3 regions of the Mesorhizobium sp. B2-9-1 genome follow, and region 2 is predicted to be linked to each of the others. Evidence: predicted binding sites of a transcription regulator. Region 2 holds the regulator's gene; each other region holds the start of a gene.
What was found. The regulator LexA, encoded in region 2, represses DNA repair genes until DNA is damaged. The targets are predictions, from matches to a motif close to TGTTCNNNNTGTGTTCNG.

Region 1 (4,937 bases), 350 kb from region 2:
CGGTTGTCCGAGGGCCGGCAGGCTGATGATCATCGCCGTATAGCCGGCAAGCGCGGCGCCATAGGCTTCCGGGTTGCGCAACAGCGACGAGACCAGCGTGCAGACGCCGATCCAGAGCGCCAGCACGCTCACCAATAGCCAGGGATTGGCGCCGAACAGCGATGTGATGCCGACGGCCGCCAGACCGCCGGCCAGCGTGCCGAGCAGCCGGTAGAAGCCCTTTGCCAGCACCATGCCGGCGACCGGCTGGGCGACGATGAACACCGTCATCATCGCCCATTGCGGATGATCGAGCTTCAATGCATAGGCGACAAGCAGCGCGACCAGTCCGGCCGAAACCGTGCGCAGGGCAAAAATCCAGTCCGAACGGGTCGGCTGCGTCAGACCGCTTAAGGGCGTCTCGACAAGCTCTTTCAACCGCGTCCAGGTCACACCGGTTCTCCGTGCCGGAGACTGTTATGGACCGGCAGGCGATCAGATATCCAGCACGTCCGCCTCGGCGAATTCGGCGCGCTCCTGGATGAAGCGGAAACGCGCCTCGGGCTTGGTGCCCATCAGCGCGTCGACGGCATCCTTGGTGGCCTGCTCGGCGTCGATCACGTCGACCCTCAAAAGCGTGCGCTTCCTCGGATCCATCGTGGTCTCCTTGAGCTGCGCGGCCATCATCTCGCCCAGGCCCTTGAAGCGGCCGATCTCGACCTTGCCGCGCCCGGTGAATTCGGTGCGCAGCAGTTCGTCCTTGTGCGCGTCGTCGCGGGCGTAGCCGACCTTGCCGCCTTGCCGGATCGAATAGAGCGGCGGCACGGCCATGTAGAGATGGCCGCCGCGGATCAGGTTCGGCATCTCCTGATAGAAGAAGGTGATCAGCAACGAAGCGATGTGCGCGCCGTCGACGTCGGCGTCGGTCATGATGATCACGCGGTCGTAGCGCAGATCCTCGTCGCGATATTTCGAACGCGTGCCGCAGCCGAGCGCCTGGATGAGATCGGAAATCTGCTGGTTGGCGGCAAGCTTGTCGTTGCCGGCGGAGGCGACGTTGAGGATCTTGCCGCGTAGCGGCAGCACTGCCTGGCTGGCGCGGTCGCGCGCCTGCTTGGCCGAGCCGCCGGCCGAGTCGCCCTCGACGATGAAGATCTCGGCGCCGGCGGCGGCGTTCTGCGTGCAGTCGGCAAGCTTGCCCGGAAGGCGCAGCTTGCGCACCGCGCTCTTGCGCGAGACTTCCTTTTCCTGGCGGCGCCGCACGCGTTCGTCGGCGCGCGCGATGACCCAGTCGAGAAGCTTCGAGGCTTCCTGCGGATTGTCTGCCAGCCAGTGGTCGAACGGGTCGCGAAGGGCGTTTTCGACGATGCGCATCGCCTCGATCGTCGCCAGCCTGTCCTTGGTCTGGCCGACGAATTCCGGCTCGCGGATGAACACCGACAGCATGCCGGCGGCCGAGATCATCACGTCGTCGGTGGTGATGATCGAGGCGCGCTTGTTGCCGATGAGGTCGGCATAGGCGCGCAGTCCGCGCGTCAGCACGTTGCGGAAGCCCGCCTCATGCGTGCCGCCCTCGGGGGTCGGAATGGTGTTGCAATAGGAGTTGAGGAAACCGTCGCCGCCGAACCAGGTGACGGCCCATTCGAGCGAACCGTGGCCGCCCTGCTTGTCGCTCTTCCCGGCGAAGACCTCGCGCGTGACCTGGAATTCGTCGCCGAGCGTCGCCTTGAGATAGTCCTTGAGGCCGCCGGGGAAGTGGAACTCGGCCTTGGCCGGCGTCTGGTCCTTGTCCTTGATCAGCGACGGATCGCAGGTCCAGCGGATCTCGACGCCCCCGAACAGATAGGCCTTCGAGCGCGTCATGCGGTAAAGGCGCGCCGGTTCGAAGGCGGCGCCCTTGCCGAAAATCTGCTCGTCGGGATGGAAACGGGTCTTTGTGCCGCGGCGGTTGTGGACCTCGCCGAGATGCTCGAGACCGCTGACCGGGACGCCGCGGGAGAATCTTTGGCGGTAAAGTTGACGACCCCGCGCGACCTCGACCTCGAGGTGGTCGGACAGCGCATTGACGACCGAGACGCCGACGCCGTGCAAGCCGCCGGAGGTCTCGTAGACCTTGGAGTCGAACTTGCCGCCCGAATGCAGCGTCGTCATGATGACTTCGAGCGCCGGCTTCTTGAATTTCGGATGCGGATCGACGGGGATGCCGCGGCCGTTGTCGGTGACGGTCAGGAAGCCGTCGGCGGAAAGCTCGACGTCGATGAAGGTGGCGTGGCCGGCCACCGCTTCGTCCATCGAATTGTCGATGACCTCGGCGAACAGGTGATGCATCGCCTTGTCGTCGGTGCCGCCGATATACATGCCCGGACGGCGCCGTACCGGCTCGAGCCCTTCCAGCACCTCGATATCGGCGGCGCTGTAGCCCTCGCTGCCGTCGCGTGTGGCGGTCGAACGCTTCGCGGCCTGCACCAGCGGATCGGCGGGCCGCGAGGGCGCGCGCACCGGCTGTGCCGGCTTTTCCATCTTGCCGAAGAGGTCGTTGCTGTCGTCCATGCTGGGCCTAGCGTCCGGTAATGCGAATCATTCCTCGATACTGCCACGCTTTTGGCGGGCGAACGAGTTCCTGTTCCGTTCAGGGATCAAACTGTCTCTTATTCCAAAACCATTCGATAACCAAGCCGGCCGAAATAGGGCGATCGGCGGGTCGTGGGATTCCTGATTCTTTAACATTAACGCCTAGCGTGAGACCCAACCAACAAAAGACCACGGGCGTCAGGGGTTTCGTTGTGAGGGGCAGGGCCATAACCATGATCGGCATCGCCGCCGTTTTCGGCGCGATCTCGATCTTTGCGGCGGATTTCTGGGTCAAGAGCCAGGCAAAGGCCCAGGCCGAGATCAAGGTCGTCTCCGTCACGGCGCCGCAGCAGCCCAAGGTCGAGTTCAAGACCATCGTGGTGGCGCAAGCGCCGCTGCGTTACGGCATGGAGCTCGCACGGCCGCAGCTCGCCGAGATCCCGTGGCCGCAGGATTCCCTGCCGCAAGGCGCTTTCCCGACCATCGACAAGCTGCTCGCGGACGGCGGCCGGGTCGTGCTGTCGCCGATCGAGGTCAACGAACCGGTGCTGCTCACCAAGCTGTCGGGGCCGAACGGCCGCGCTACCCTTTCCAACATGCTGTCGCCGGGAATGCGGGCCGTCACCGTCCGCACCGACGAGATCGCCGGTGTCGGTGGCTTCATCACGCCGGGAGACCGCGTCGATGTCGTGCTGACGCGCGATGCTGGGGACATCCAGGAAGTATCCAAGAATGCTCAAGGGGCCGCCGGCTCGACCGTCACGTCCGAGGTCGTCGTTGCCGACGTCAAGGTGCTTTCGGTCGGACAGGGCGCCGACGAACGCAAGACCGAGCCGCAAGTCGCCAATTCGGTGACCATCGAGGTGACCAACGAAGGGGCGCAGAAAGTGGCGCTTGCCCGCACCGTCGGCACGCTGTCGTTGTCGCTGCGGTCGGCCGCCGACGCAACTGCCAGCAATGGCGGGCTTACGACCATCTCGTCCTTCGGCGGCTCGGTTGCCGCAAATGCGCAGGCGAGCGCCGCCTCGCTCGTCAATGCGGTGACGAAGGACCAGGACGAGCCGAAATTCAAGACGGTGATCGTGACGCGCGGCGACAAGGTCGAGGAATACAAGGTTCCTTCGCGGCAACCGCCGCAGGAACTGCAGCAATAGCCGGTGGGGACCGGCGGGACGGGGCAAGATGTTCGGGTTTGATGCATTTCGGACGACCGGGGGATGGCGTCTTCTCGGCGTGATCGCGCTGGCGGCGACAGTGCTTGCCGTCGCCGCGCCGGCAAGGGCTGGCAATGACGTCGTCTATGTCTCGGCGAACAAGAACGCCTCGATCAAGGTCGCCAAGGGCAAGCCGAAGACGATCATGACGAGCGCCGCCTTCTACCAGATCGTCATCGGCGATCCGGAGATCGCCAACGTCAACCCGCTGACCGACAAGTCCTTCTATGTGCTGGGCAACAACCTGGGCACCACCGGCATCGCCCTGTTCGACCAGAACAAGCAGCTTGTCGGCACCATCGACATCGAGGTGACGCTGGATACCGACCAGCTGGCCAGCACCATCCGCGCCAGCGTGCCCGACGCCAAGATCAAGGTCGGCTCGGCGAACGGGCGCGTCGTGCTGTCGGGCGAGGCGGACGATGCGGTCGCCGCCGACAAGGCCAGCAAGATTGCGTCGCGCTTCTCCGGCAATGAGGAAGTCATCAATTCGGTCAACATCTCGTCCTCGCAGCAGGTTCAGCTCAACGTCCGATTCGTCGAGATCAACCGCCAGGCCGGCCAGGACCTCGGCGCCAAATACGCCGCCAATTTCGCCTATGGCATCGGCAACCGCAAAGTCGTGCTGAACCCTGATGGAGGAGACCTGACGGCTGCGGGAACAGGCGAGATCATCGGCAGCTTGCTTTCGAACGGCGTTTCCATCGACATCGCCATCAAAGCACTGGAGGAACGCGGCCTGGCGCGACGGCTGGCGGAGCCGAACCTGATTGCGCGTTCGGGCCAGACGGCGAGCTTCCTTGCCGGCGGCGAGTTTCCGATCCCGGTTTCCGAAGACAATGGCAAGATCAGCGTCACCTACAAGAAGTACGGCGTCGGCCTCGATTTCACGCCGACGGTGCTGAAGGACGGGCTGGTCAGCCTCGACATCGCGCCGGAAGTGTCCTCGATCGACCCGTCTGCTTCCATCCAGGTCAGCAGCGGCATTTCCATCCCGGCCTTCATCGTGCGCCGCGCCAGGACATCGGTCGACCTCAAGAACGGCCAGAGCTTCATGATCGCCGGCCTCCTGCAATCGCAGAACGACATCACGACGTCGCGGGTGCCGGGGATCGGCAAGCTGCCGGTGCTCGGCCCGCTGTTTTCCTCGAAGTCCTATCAGCGGCGCGAGAC
Region 2 (4,937 bases):
GCTCGCGAGGGGATTGCCGACCACATCAGGAGCAGCATCGGTGGTTCCGAGGGTGAGATCGCAGCGGCGCTGATCGTCGGCGTTCGTGCCGGCATTCCGGACGAAATCAACGAGTCGATGCGACGGACCGGCATCTACCACATCATTTCGATCTCCGGCCTGCATATGGCGCTGGTTGCCGGCACGATCATGGTGCTTTTGCGCGGCGCTTTCGCGCTGTTTCCGGATTTCTCGTCGCGGCGGCCGGTGAAGAAATACGCCGCCGGGATCGCACTCATCTCGATCGCCGCCTACCTCATCATCTCCGGCATCGTGGTGGCGGCCGAGCGAAGCTTCATCATGCTGGCCGTGATGCTCGCCGCCGTGCTCTTCGACCGCGCGGCGCTGACAATGCGCAACCTGGCGATCTCTGCCATCGCCGTCATCCTGGTCTCGCCGCATGAAGTGGTCGGCCCGAGCTTCCAGATGTCCTTCGCCGCCACCGCCGCCCTGGTCGGCGCCTATGCCGGCTTTGCCGATTATCGCGCCGGCAAAACGACCGCGCCGCCGGCAAAGCGTTCATTCCTCGGGTTCCTGTCGCGAAAACTGGTGGTTGGCGTGGGCGGCGCCGCCGTGACGTCGCTCATCGCGGGCAGCGCGACATTGCTGTTTGCGATCTGGCACTTCCAGCGGGTGTCGCCGCTCAGCCTGCTTGCCAATCTGGCGGTCATGCCGATCGTCTCGCTGATCGTCATGCCGTTCGCCGTGCTGAGCGCGCTGGCCATGCCCTTCGGCTTCGACGGTCCGCTCCTCTATGTGATGGGCAAGGGGCTGACGGCGATGATCGCCATCTCGGCATGGATTTCCGAGCGCTCGCCTGTCGATGCCGTCGGGCTGATCTCGATCCAGTCGGTGCTGCTGGCGACGGTCGCGCTGGTCATCGCGACCATGGCCACCACCTGGCTGAGGCTTGCCGCCGTACCCTTCGCGCTCGCCGCGCTGCTGGCCATTCCGCACGTCCGCACACCGGATGTGCTCATTTCCGAGGACGCGCATCTGGTGGCGATGCCGATCGGCGGCGGCGAGCTTGCCGTCAATCGCGAACGCTCCAACGAGTTCACTACCGACAACTGGAAACGGGCGCTGAAAGCCGAGGATATCGTGCCGCCGGAAAGGTTCGCCAAAGATACGCTGGACATTGCCGATCCCGTCGACCTGCCACCCGGCTCGCCCTTCTATTGCACCGGCGATCTCTGCATCGGCCGGCATCCTTCCGGCGCGATCGTCGCGCTCGCCGAGACCCGCGACGCCGCCCGGCCGGCCTGCGGTTTCGCCGACCTCATCGTCATCAACGACGCCACGGCCTATAACCCATGCCGCGATCCGCGTGTGCTCGTCGTCACCAAGCGGCAGCTGGCGCGCGACGGCAGCGCCGCCGTCTTCTTCGATCCGCAATCGGCAACCGCGCGGCCAACCGTCCGCTACGCGGTCGTAGAACCATACCGACCCTGGCACGAGCAGCGGAAATACACGCGCGAGGCGAGGGGACTGGCGCCCTATAAGCAGCCGGAAAAACCAGCCGCCGCACCGGCCCAATAGATTGTCGTCCGGGCGAAGACGGCGAGCAGTTCTGCTCAATAGCGGCGAATAAGTCCCACGAGCTTGCCCTGAACCTTGACCCGGTCCGGTCCAAAGATCCGGGTCTCATAGGCCGGGTTGGCGGCTTCGAGCGCGATCGAGGCACCCTTGCGGCGGAAACGCTTCAAGGTTGCCTCCTCATCGTCGACGAGCGCCACCACGATCTCGCCCGGGCTTGCCGTGTTGGCATTGCGGATGATGACGGTATCGCCGTCGAAGATCCCGGCCTCGATCATCGAGTCGCCCTTGACCTCCAACGCATAATGCTCGCCGCCCATGATCATGTCCGGCGGCACCGAGATCGAATGCGTCTGGTGCTGGATGGCGTCAATCGGCACGCCGGCGGCGATGCGGCCCATCACCGGAATGGATACGGCCGCCGCGGCCTCGTCGTCATTGCTTGGCGTCGGGGTGCGCGATGGCGTCGCCGGCTTGACCTGGCGATTGAGATTGCCTTGGCCGCCCTGGATGACGCTCGGCGAAAACTTCTTCGCGGCATTAAGGCCTGGCGCGATCGAGTCGGGCAGGCGCAGCACTTCCAGCGCGCGCGCCCGGTTTGGCAGCCGGCGAATGAAGCCGCGTTCTTCCAGCGCCGTGATCAGCCGGTGGATGCCGGACTTGGAGGCAAGGTCGAGCGCCTCCTTCATCTCATCGAATGATGGAGGAATCCCGCTCTCCTTCAGGCGTTCATGGATGAACATCAGGAGTTCATGTTGTTTGCGCGTCAGCATCGGCGGCCCCCACGGGTTCTGAAACCAGAATCAGAAAAACAAACCCAGAACAAACACTATCTGTTCCAGTTGTGTTCCGCAACCGTTTAAAGTTTAGTGAATTTGTTAAGGCGGCCGAAACGATGTCGCATCCGGTGATGCCTTGGCCGTCCCGGCTGGGGTAGGGGCGTTGATTCCGCTCGGATTTGGAGCCTCCTTAAGCTGAATCAAGAGCCGACACCATCACGAAGCCGTGGATGGGATCACGTCGGTTTCTGCGCAAGCGTGCCGCACCGTGAACGAAACGGACCCAAAATGCCAACCTTAGCAATGGTTCCGATCCAGGGTCTTCGCCGTCTATGGACCAGCTAACATAGGACCAAAGGTTCTTGCCCTGTCGCCGACGGTGGTGAGACAACCCCCTTGGCCAGATCGAAATGGAGGCGGCAGCACAATGAGGGGAATTCCTGATTTCGCCGAAGTCGAGGCGATGGATGCCGCGGATCCGCTGCGCGCCATGCGCGATCGCTTCGTCTTGCCGGAAGGCGTCATATACCTCGACGGCAATTCGCTGGGCGCTGCTTCGATCGACGCCTTCAACGAGATCGAGACTGCCGCGAGGCAGGAATGGGCGCGGGATCTCATCCGCGCCTGGAACACCGCCGACTGGTTCGATATGCCCATCGAGCTGGGCGACCAGCTCGGGCGCCTGATCGGCGCGAAACCCGGCCAGACGGTCGTTTGCGACACGACTTCGATCAACATCTACAAGGTCCTGCATGCGGCACTTGCGATGCGGCCCGAGCGTTCGGTGATCGTTGCCGAGACCGACAGCTTTCCGACCGACCTCTACATGGCGGAAGGGGTCGCATCGACGCGGCCCGGCACGGTGCTGCGGCTCGAAGGCGCCGATGCCCCGACGATTGAGGAACTGGTCGACGATCGCGTCGCGGTCATCCTGGTCAACCACGTCAACTATAAATCCGGCCGGCTGCGCGACATGGCGGCGCTCACCCGCAAGGCCCGTGAAGCCGGCGCGTTAATCGTGTGGGACCTCTGCCACACAGCGGGTGCGCTGCCGGTGGATCTCGACGGCTCGAATGCCGATTTCGCCATCGGCTGCACCTACAAGTATCTCAATGGCGGGCCGGGCTCGCCGGCCTTCATCTACGCCGCGAGCCGCCACCACGGCGACATTCGCCAGCCGCTCAGCGGCTGGTGGGGCCATGCCCGGCCTTTCGCGTTCGAGCAGGGCTATGCCGCGGGCACTGGCATCCGGCGGTTCCTGTGCGGAACGCAGCCGGTGCTGTCGATGCGCGCGCTGAAAGGCGCGCTGGATCTCTGGAACGACGTCGACATGAGGGCCGTGCGGAGAAAAAGCGTCGCGCTGACGGACCTGTTCATCCGGCTTGTCGAGGCCAGATGCGGCGGCATCGGTCTTGAGTTGGAGAGCCCGCGCTCAGGCGCAGAACGCGGCAGCCAGGTATCGTTCGCCCATCCAAATGGCTACCAGGTGATGCGCGCCCTGATCGAGCGCGGCGTGATCGGCGATTTCCGCGCGCCATCCACCATTCGTTTCGGCTTCACGCCGCTTTATGTCGGTTACCGCGATGTCTGGAATGCGGTCGAGGTGCTGGAGGACATCCTGCGCACTGGCATCTGGCAAGACGCGCGCTTTGCCGTCAAAACAACTGTTACCTGACTTTGAATCGGCGATGCCGAACAAATGACCTGATCGCGGAGACACCGTTGCTGGGACATCGTGTTGTCGACTGGGATGACGCCTACGCAAATGGCGCCAACATCGCGGGCGGCGACCGCTGGCCCGCGGCGTGGGATGGTCCGGCGCGGGCATTCCGCGAAAGGCTGCTGTCAGAGGGCAGGGCGCGGCTCGATATCGTGTATGGCGACGCGCCGCGCAATCGCTTCGACCTGTTTCTCCCGTCTGCGGCGCCAAAGGGGCTCGTCGTATTCATCCACGGCGGCTACTGGATGGAGTCGGACAAGGGCTCCTGGTCGCATCTGGCTGGAGGCGCGCTCGGGCGCGGCTTTGCCGTCGCCATGCCCTCCTACACGCTGTGCCCGCAGACCAGGATCAGCGGCATAGTCGGCGAGGTCGCTGCAGCGATCGAGAAGGCGGCAGCCATGGTCGATGGTCCGCTGATGCTGACCGGGCACTCGGCCGGCGGGCATCTGGCCAGCCGAATGGTGACCACGGCCTCACCGCTATCATCCGATGTGACATGGCGCATACGACAGGTGGTTTCGATTTCAGGCCTGCACGACCTTCGGCCGCTGATGTTCACCGCGCTGAACGAAACATTGAACATCGACGAGCCGGAAGCGCGGAGCGAAAGCCCGGCATTACTGCGGCCTCGACAGGGAGCCTGCATCACCTGCTGGGCCGGCGGCGGCGAGCGTGCGGAATTCCTGCGCCACAGCGCGTTGCTCGCCAACATCTGGACCGGGCTCGGCGCTGCCACCTGTTCAGTGGTCGAGCCGGACCGACATCATTTCAATATTGTCGATGGTCTCGCCGACCCGGATCATCCCCTGACCCGTACGTTGGTCGGCGAATAAGGGTTACGATCGACCTCGTCGACCTATCAG
Region 3 (4,937 bases), 740 kb from region 2:
CCGGCAGCCTCGCCCGCCAGAGCTGCCTGCCGGTGGTGAGGTCGTAGGCCCGAAGATAGTCATCGACCGCCGCGCCCAGGAAAGCGACGCCGCCAGCCGTGATCATCGGCCCGCCGATGCCGGGAACGCCGACCTTCAGCGGCAAAGGCAGCGGTGTCATGTCGTAGACGGTGCCGTTGCGGTGCTTGTAGGCGATGTTTCCCGTCTTGAGATCGACGCCGGCGACATAGCCCCAGGGCGGCGCCTGGCAGGGAATGCCGAGCGGCGACAGGAACGGTCCCATCACCACCGCGTAAGGCGCGCCCTCGTTGCGGTTCAGCCCCTGCTCGCTGCCCTTGGTGTCGCCCGGCGGCGGCACGTCCGCGCGGGGGATGAGCTTCGAGGTGAAGGCGAGATAGGTCGGCATGCCGAACATCACCTGCCGCACCGGATCGACCGCGACGCCGCCCCAGTTGAAGACGCCGAAATTGCCGGGATAGATCAGCGAGCCCTGAAGCGAGGGCGGCGTGTAGCGTCCCTCATAGCGCAGCTTCTTCAATTCGATCCGGCACGCCAACTGGTCGAACATGGTGATGCCCCACATGTCGGCGCCGGTCAGCGGCTTCGGATTGAAGGACAGATCCGAGGCCGGCTGCGTCGGCGAGGCATGATCGCCCTCGATCGCGCCGCCGGGCGCCGGCACGTCCTTCACCGGAATGATCGGCTCGCCGGTGCGCCGGTCGAGCACGTAGAGATCGCCCTGCTTGGTCGGTCCGACCAGCGCCGGCACGACGCCGCTCGCCGTAGTGATGTCGACCAGCGACGGTTGCGCCGGCACGTCCATGTCCCACAGATCGTGATGCACAGTCTGCCGCACCCAGCGCAATTGCCCGGTGTTGAGGTCGAGCGCGGTGATCGAGGAGGAGAACTTCTCGACATTGGCGCTGCGGCCCATGCCGAGCTGGTCCGGCGTCTGGTTGCCGAGCGGCACGTAGATCAGCCCGAGCTTCTCGTCGACGCTCGCGGTCGACCACATGTTGGGCGAGTTGTGGGTGTAGGTCTGCCCGGCGGGCAGCGGCGTCGTCACATCCGGATTGCCGGAATCCCAGTTCCACAGCAGCGCGCCGGTGTTGACGTCGAAGGCGCGGATGACGCCCGACGGCTCCTCGGTCGAGTAATTGTCGTTGACCGCGCCGCCGACGATGATCTTGCCGCCGACGATCAGTGGCGCCGATGTCGAATAGTAATAGCCCGACTTCGGATAGGGCATGTTGGCCATCAGGTTCAGCGTGCCGCCCTCGGCGAAGGACGGACACACCTGCCCGTTCGCGGCGTCGAGCGCGATCAGCCGGGCGTCGGAGGTCGGCAGATAGATGCGCGCGGCGCAAGGCTGGCCGGCGGCGATCTTGGCGTCGGCATAATAGGACACGCCGCGGCAGGTCTGATGCTGGCGGTTGGGGTCGAACTTGATCTTCGGATCGTAGCGCCACTTCTCTTTGCCGCTCGCGGCATCGATGGCGATGGCGAAATTATGCGGCGTGCAGATGAACAGCGCGTCGCCCACCTTCAGCGGCGTCACCTGATAGGTCGTCTCGCCGATATCGTCGGGGCCTTTCACGTCGCCGGTGCGATAGGTCCAGACCGGCTGCAGCTTGGCGACGTTGTCCGGCGTGATCTGGTCGAGCGGTGAATAGCGCTGGCCGAAGGGCGTGCGGCCGTAGAACTGCCACTCGCCCGCCGGCATGTCGCCGCCGAGATTGGCGGCCGTCGCCGCCTTTTCGGTGCCCAGCGTGCCGCCGATATCCATGGGATCGGCGGTCATCGAATAACCGGCGACCGCGAGCGAGGCGAGCACGGCCAGGATCAGCGGCGCGCGTCCGTCCGGCCCGAGCAAGCCCCGCCTTGCCCACGGCGTCAGCAGCCACAGCGCGATGAGCACGATGACGCCGCCGCGCGGGCCGAGCTGCCACCAGTCGAAGCCGATTTCCCAGACCGCCCAGGATAGCGTGGCCAGTACGAACAGCGCGTAGAGCCAGAGCGAGGTCGACCGGCGCCTGAACAGCAGCCAGGCGGTGATCAGGAAGACCAGGCCGGCGACCAGATAATACCAACTGCCGCCCAGCGCGATGAGCAAGATGCCGCCGCCGCCGAGAATGAGACCGATGAGGAAGAGGACGAGGGAGGTGATGGTGACAGCCAAGACGGTGCTCCTTCGACTGTTGCGCCTTCGCGGCCGCTTTCAGGCGACGGCGAGCCGTCCCTGCCCTGCCGGCAGCTTTCCCTCACCCGCTCCGGCTGTCAAGTTGCGGCCAGACACGCGAAACTAGAACAAAACGTAGACAGTTCTGGTCTTTCGCTGCCGAATCACTACATTCGGGAGCGATGTCGGGCTTTTCCGAGGACATGCCTTTTTTCGATGAACCGAATGCGCGGCCCGCTGCGGCTCCATCCGGCATAGCCGCGCGCGCCATGGCCGCCCGCAGCGGCCAGAACGGCGTGCCCGATTATCTCAAGGGCCTGAACCCGGAGCAGCGGCTCGCCGTCGAGACGACCGAAGGCCCGGTTCTGGTGCTGGCCGGCGCGGGCACCGGCAAGACGCGGGTGCTCACCACGCGCATTGCCCATCTCCTTGCCACCGGCAGGGCCTTTCCCTCGCAGATCCTGGCCGTCACCTTCACCAACAAGGCCGCGCGCGAGATGAAGCAGCGCATCGGCATCCTGATCGGCGAAGGCAATGTCGAGGGCATGCCTTGGCTCGGCACCTTCCACTCGATCGGCGTGAAGCTGCTTCGCCGCCACGCCGAGCTCGCCGGACTGAAATCGGACTTCACCATCCTCGACACCGATGACGTGGTGCGGCTGATCAAGCAACTGATCCAGGCTGAGGGGCTGGACGACAAGCGCTGGCCGGCCAAGACCTTCGCCCAGATGCTCGACAACTGGAAGAACAAGGGCCTTGGCCCCGATGAAATCGCGGAAGGCGATGCGCGCAGCTTCGGCAACGGCAAGGGCCGCCAGCTCTATAAGGCCTACCAGGAACGGCTGCAGACGCTGAATTCCTGCGACTTCGGCGACCTGCTCTATCACCCGATCCGAATCTTCCGCGCCTACCCGGACGTGCTGAAGGAATACCACCGCAGGTTCAAATACATACTGGTCGACGAATACCAGGACACCAACACCGCGCAATACATGTGGCTGCGGCTTCTGGCGCAGCGGCCCAATTCTAGGCGCAAAGGCGCTGACGCCGGCGGCAGGCCAATCTCCCCCCAAGTGGGGGAGATTGGAGCCAGCGCCGTTAATATCTGCTGCGTCGGCGACGACGACCAGTCGATCTACGGCTGGCGCGGCGCCGAGGTCGACAACATCCTGCGCTTCGACAAGGATTTCCCGGGCGCCACCATCATCCGGCTGGAACGCAACTATCGCTCCACCGCGCATATATTGGGCGCCGCCTCCCACCTCATCGCCCACAATGAGGGCCGCTTCGGCAAGACGCTGTTCACCGACCGCGACGACCCCGAGGACGACAAGGTGCACGTCCACGCCGCCTGGGACTCGGAGGAAGAGGCCCGGGCCATCGGCGACGCCATCGAGGCCTATCAGCGGCAGAAGCACAATCTCAACGACATGGCGATCCTGGTGCGCGCCTCCTTCCAGATGCGCGCCTTCGAAGACCGTTTCATCACGCTGGGCTTGAACTACCGCGTTATCGGCGGCCCGCGCTTCTACGAGCGCCTGGAAATCCGCGACGCGCTTGCCTTCTTCCGCGTCGTCGCCAATGGCGGCGACGACCTCGCCTTCGAGCGCATCGTCAACGTGCCGAAGCGCGGTCTGGGCGAAGCCACCATCCGCCAGATCCACGATACGGCCCGCGCCATGCGCATCCCGATGCTGGAGGCTGCCGCAACCCTCGCCGAAAGCGACGAGCTGAAGCCGAAGCCGCGCGCGGCGCTGCGCGAGGTCGCAGCCAATTTCGAGCGCTGGCAGAAGGCTCTGGAAACCACCCCGCACACCGAACTCGCCGAGACCATCCTGGAGGAGAGCGGCTACACCGACATGTGGAAGAACGACCGTTCGGCGGAGGCGCCCGGGCGGCTGGAAAACCTCAAGGAGCTGATCCGCTCCATGGAGGAGTATGAATCGCTGCGTTCCTTCCTCGAGCATGTCGCGCTGGTGATGGAGGCCGAGCAAGGCGAATCGCAAGATGCGGTCTCGATCATGACGCTGCATTCGGCCAAGGGTCTTGAATTCGAGACCGTCTTCCTGCCTGGTTGGGAGGAAGGCCTGTTCCCGCATCAGCGTGCGCTGGATGAAGGCGGACGCTCCGGCCTCGAGGAAGAGCGCCGGCTCGCCTATGTCGGCCTGACGCGCGCCAAGAAGAACCTGCATATCTGGTTCGTCTCCAACCGCCAGATTCACGGCCTTTGGCAATCGACGATTCCGTCGCGCTTCGTCGATGAATTGCCCGAAACCCATATCGATATTGCCGACAGCGGCAACAGCTACGGCGGCTACGGCAATCCCTATGGCGGTGGCTCGTTCGCTTCCGGGCGCGGTGGCGGCCGGCAAAACCCCTACGGCGCCTCGCGCTTCGACAATATCGGCGCCAAGGACCAGGGCAGCTTCTCCAACACTTATGCAACGCCCGGCTGGCAACGCGCGCAGGCGAACCGCACCGAGGCGACCGACCGCAACTGGGGCACCCGCTCCGGCCACCAGGTCGAGCGTATCGGCTATGGCGAAACCGATTCAGGCTACGGCGCCGGCCGCACCAGCGTGAAAGGCCGCACCATCGAGGGCGAGCTGGTCGCCAAATCCGTCGCCGACACGCCATCCGCCTTCAATGTCGGCGACCGCGTCTTCCACCAGAAATTCGGCAACGGCAACATCGCGGCCATCGACGGCAACAAGCTCACCATCGACTTCGACAAGGCCGGCCAGAAGCGGGTGCTGGA

Region 1: a site for LexA is predicted at 2,595-2,612, ahead of parE (DNA topoisomerase IV subunit B). Genes of this name have one in related genera too.
Region 3: a site for LexA is predicted at 2,304-2,321, ahead of FJW05_RS00100 (UvrD-helicase domain-containing protein). Genes of this name have one in related genera too.

Annotation. Positions count from the first base shown of each region.
Region 1 is NZ_VFTP01000001.1:403,962-408,898, forward strand. It holds gene FJW05_RS01975 (FUSC family protein) at 1-432, opposite strand, end outside; gene parE (DNA topoisomerase IV subunit B) at 475-2,529, opposite strand; gene cpaB (Flp pilus assembly protein CpaB) at 2,784-3,704, shown strand; gene FJW05_RS01990 (type II and III secretion system protein family protein) at 3,733-4,937, shown strand, end outside.
Region 2 is NZ_VFTP01000001.1:754,006-758,942, forward strand. It holds gene FJW05_RS03725 (ComEC/Rec2 family competence protein) at 1-1,578, shown strand, start outside; gene lexA (transcriptional repressor LexA) at 1,614-2,348, opposite strand; gene kynU (kynureninase) at 2,782-4,029, shown strand; gene FJW05_RS03740 (alpha/beta hydrolase) at 4,077-4,907, shown strand.
Region 3 is NZ_VFTP01000001.1:18,604-23,540, reverse strand. It holds gene FJW05_RS00105 (glucose/quinate/shikimate family membrane-bound PQQ-dependent dehydrogenase) at 1-2,179, opposite strand, end outside; gene FJW05_RS00100 (UvrD-helicase domain-containing protein) at 2,362-4,937, shown strand, end outside.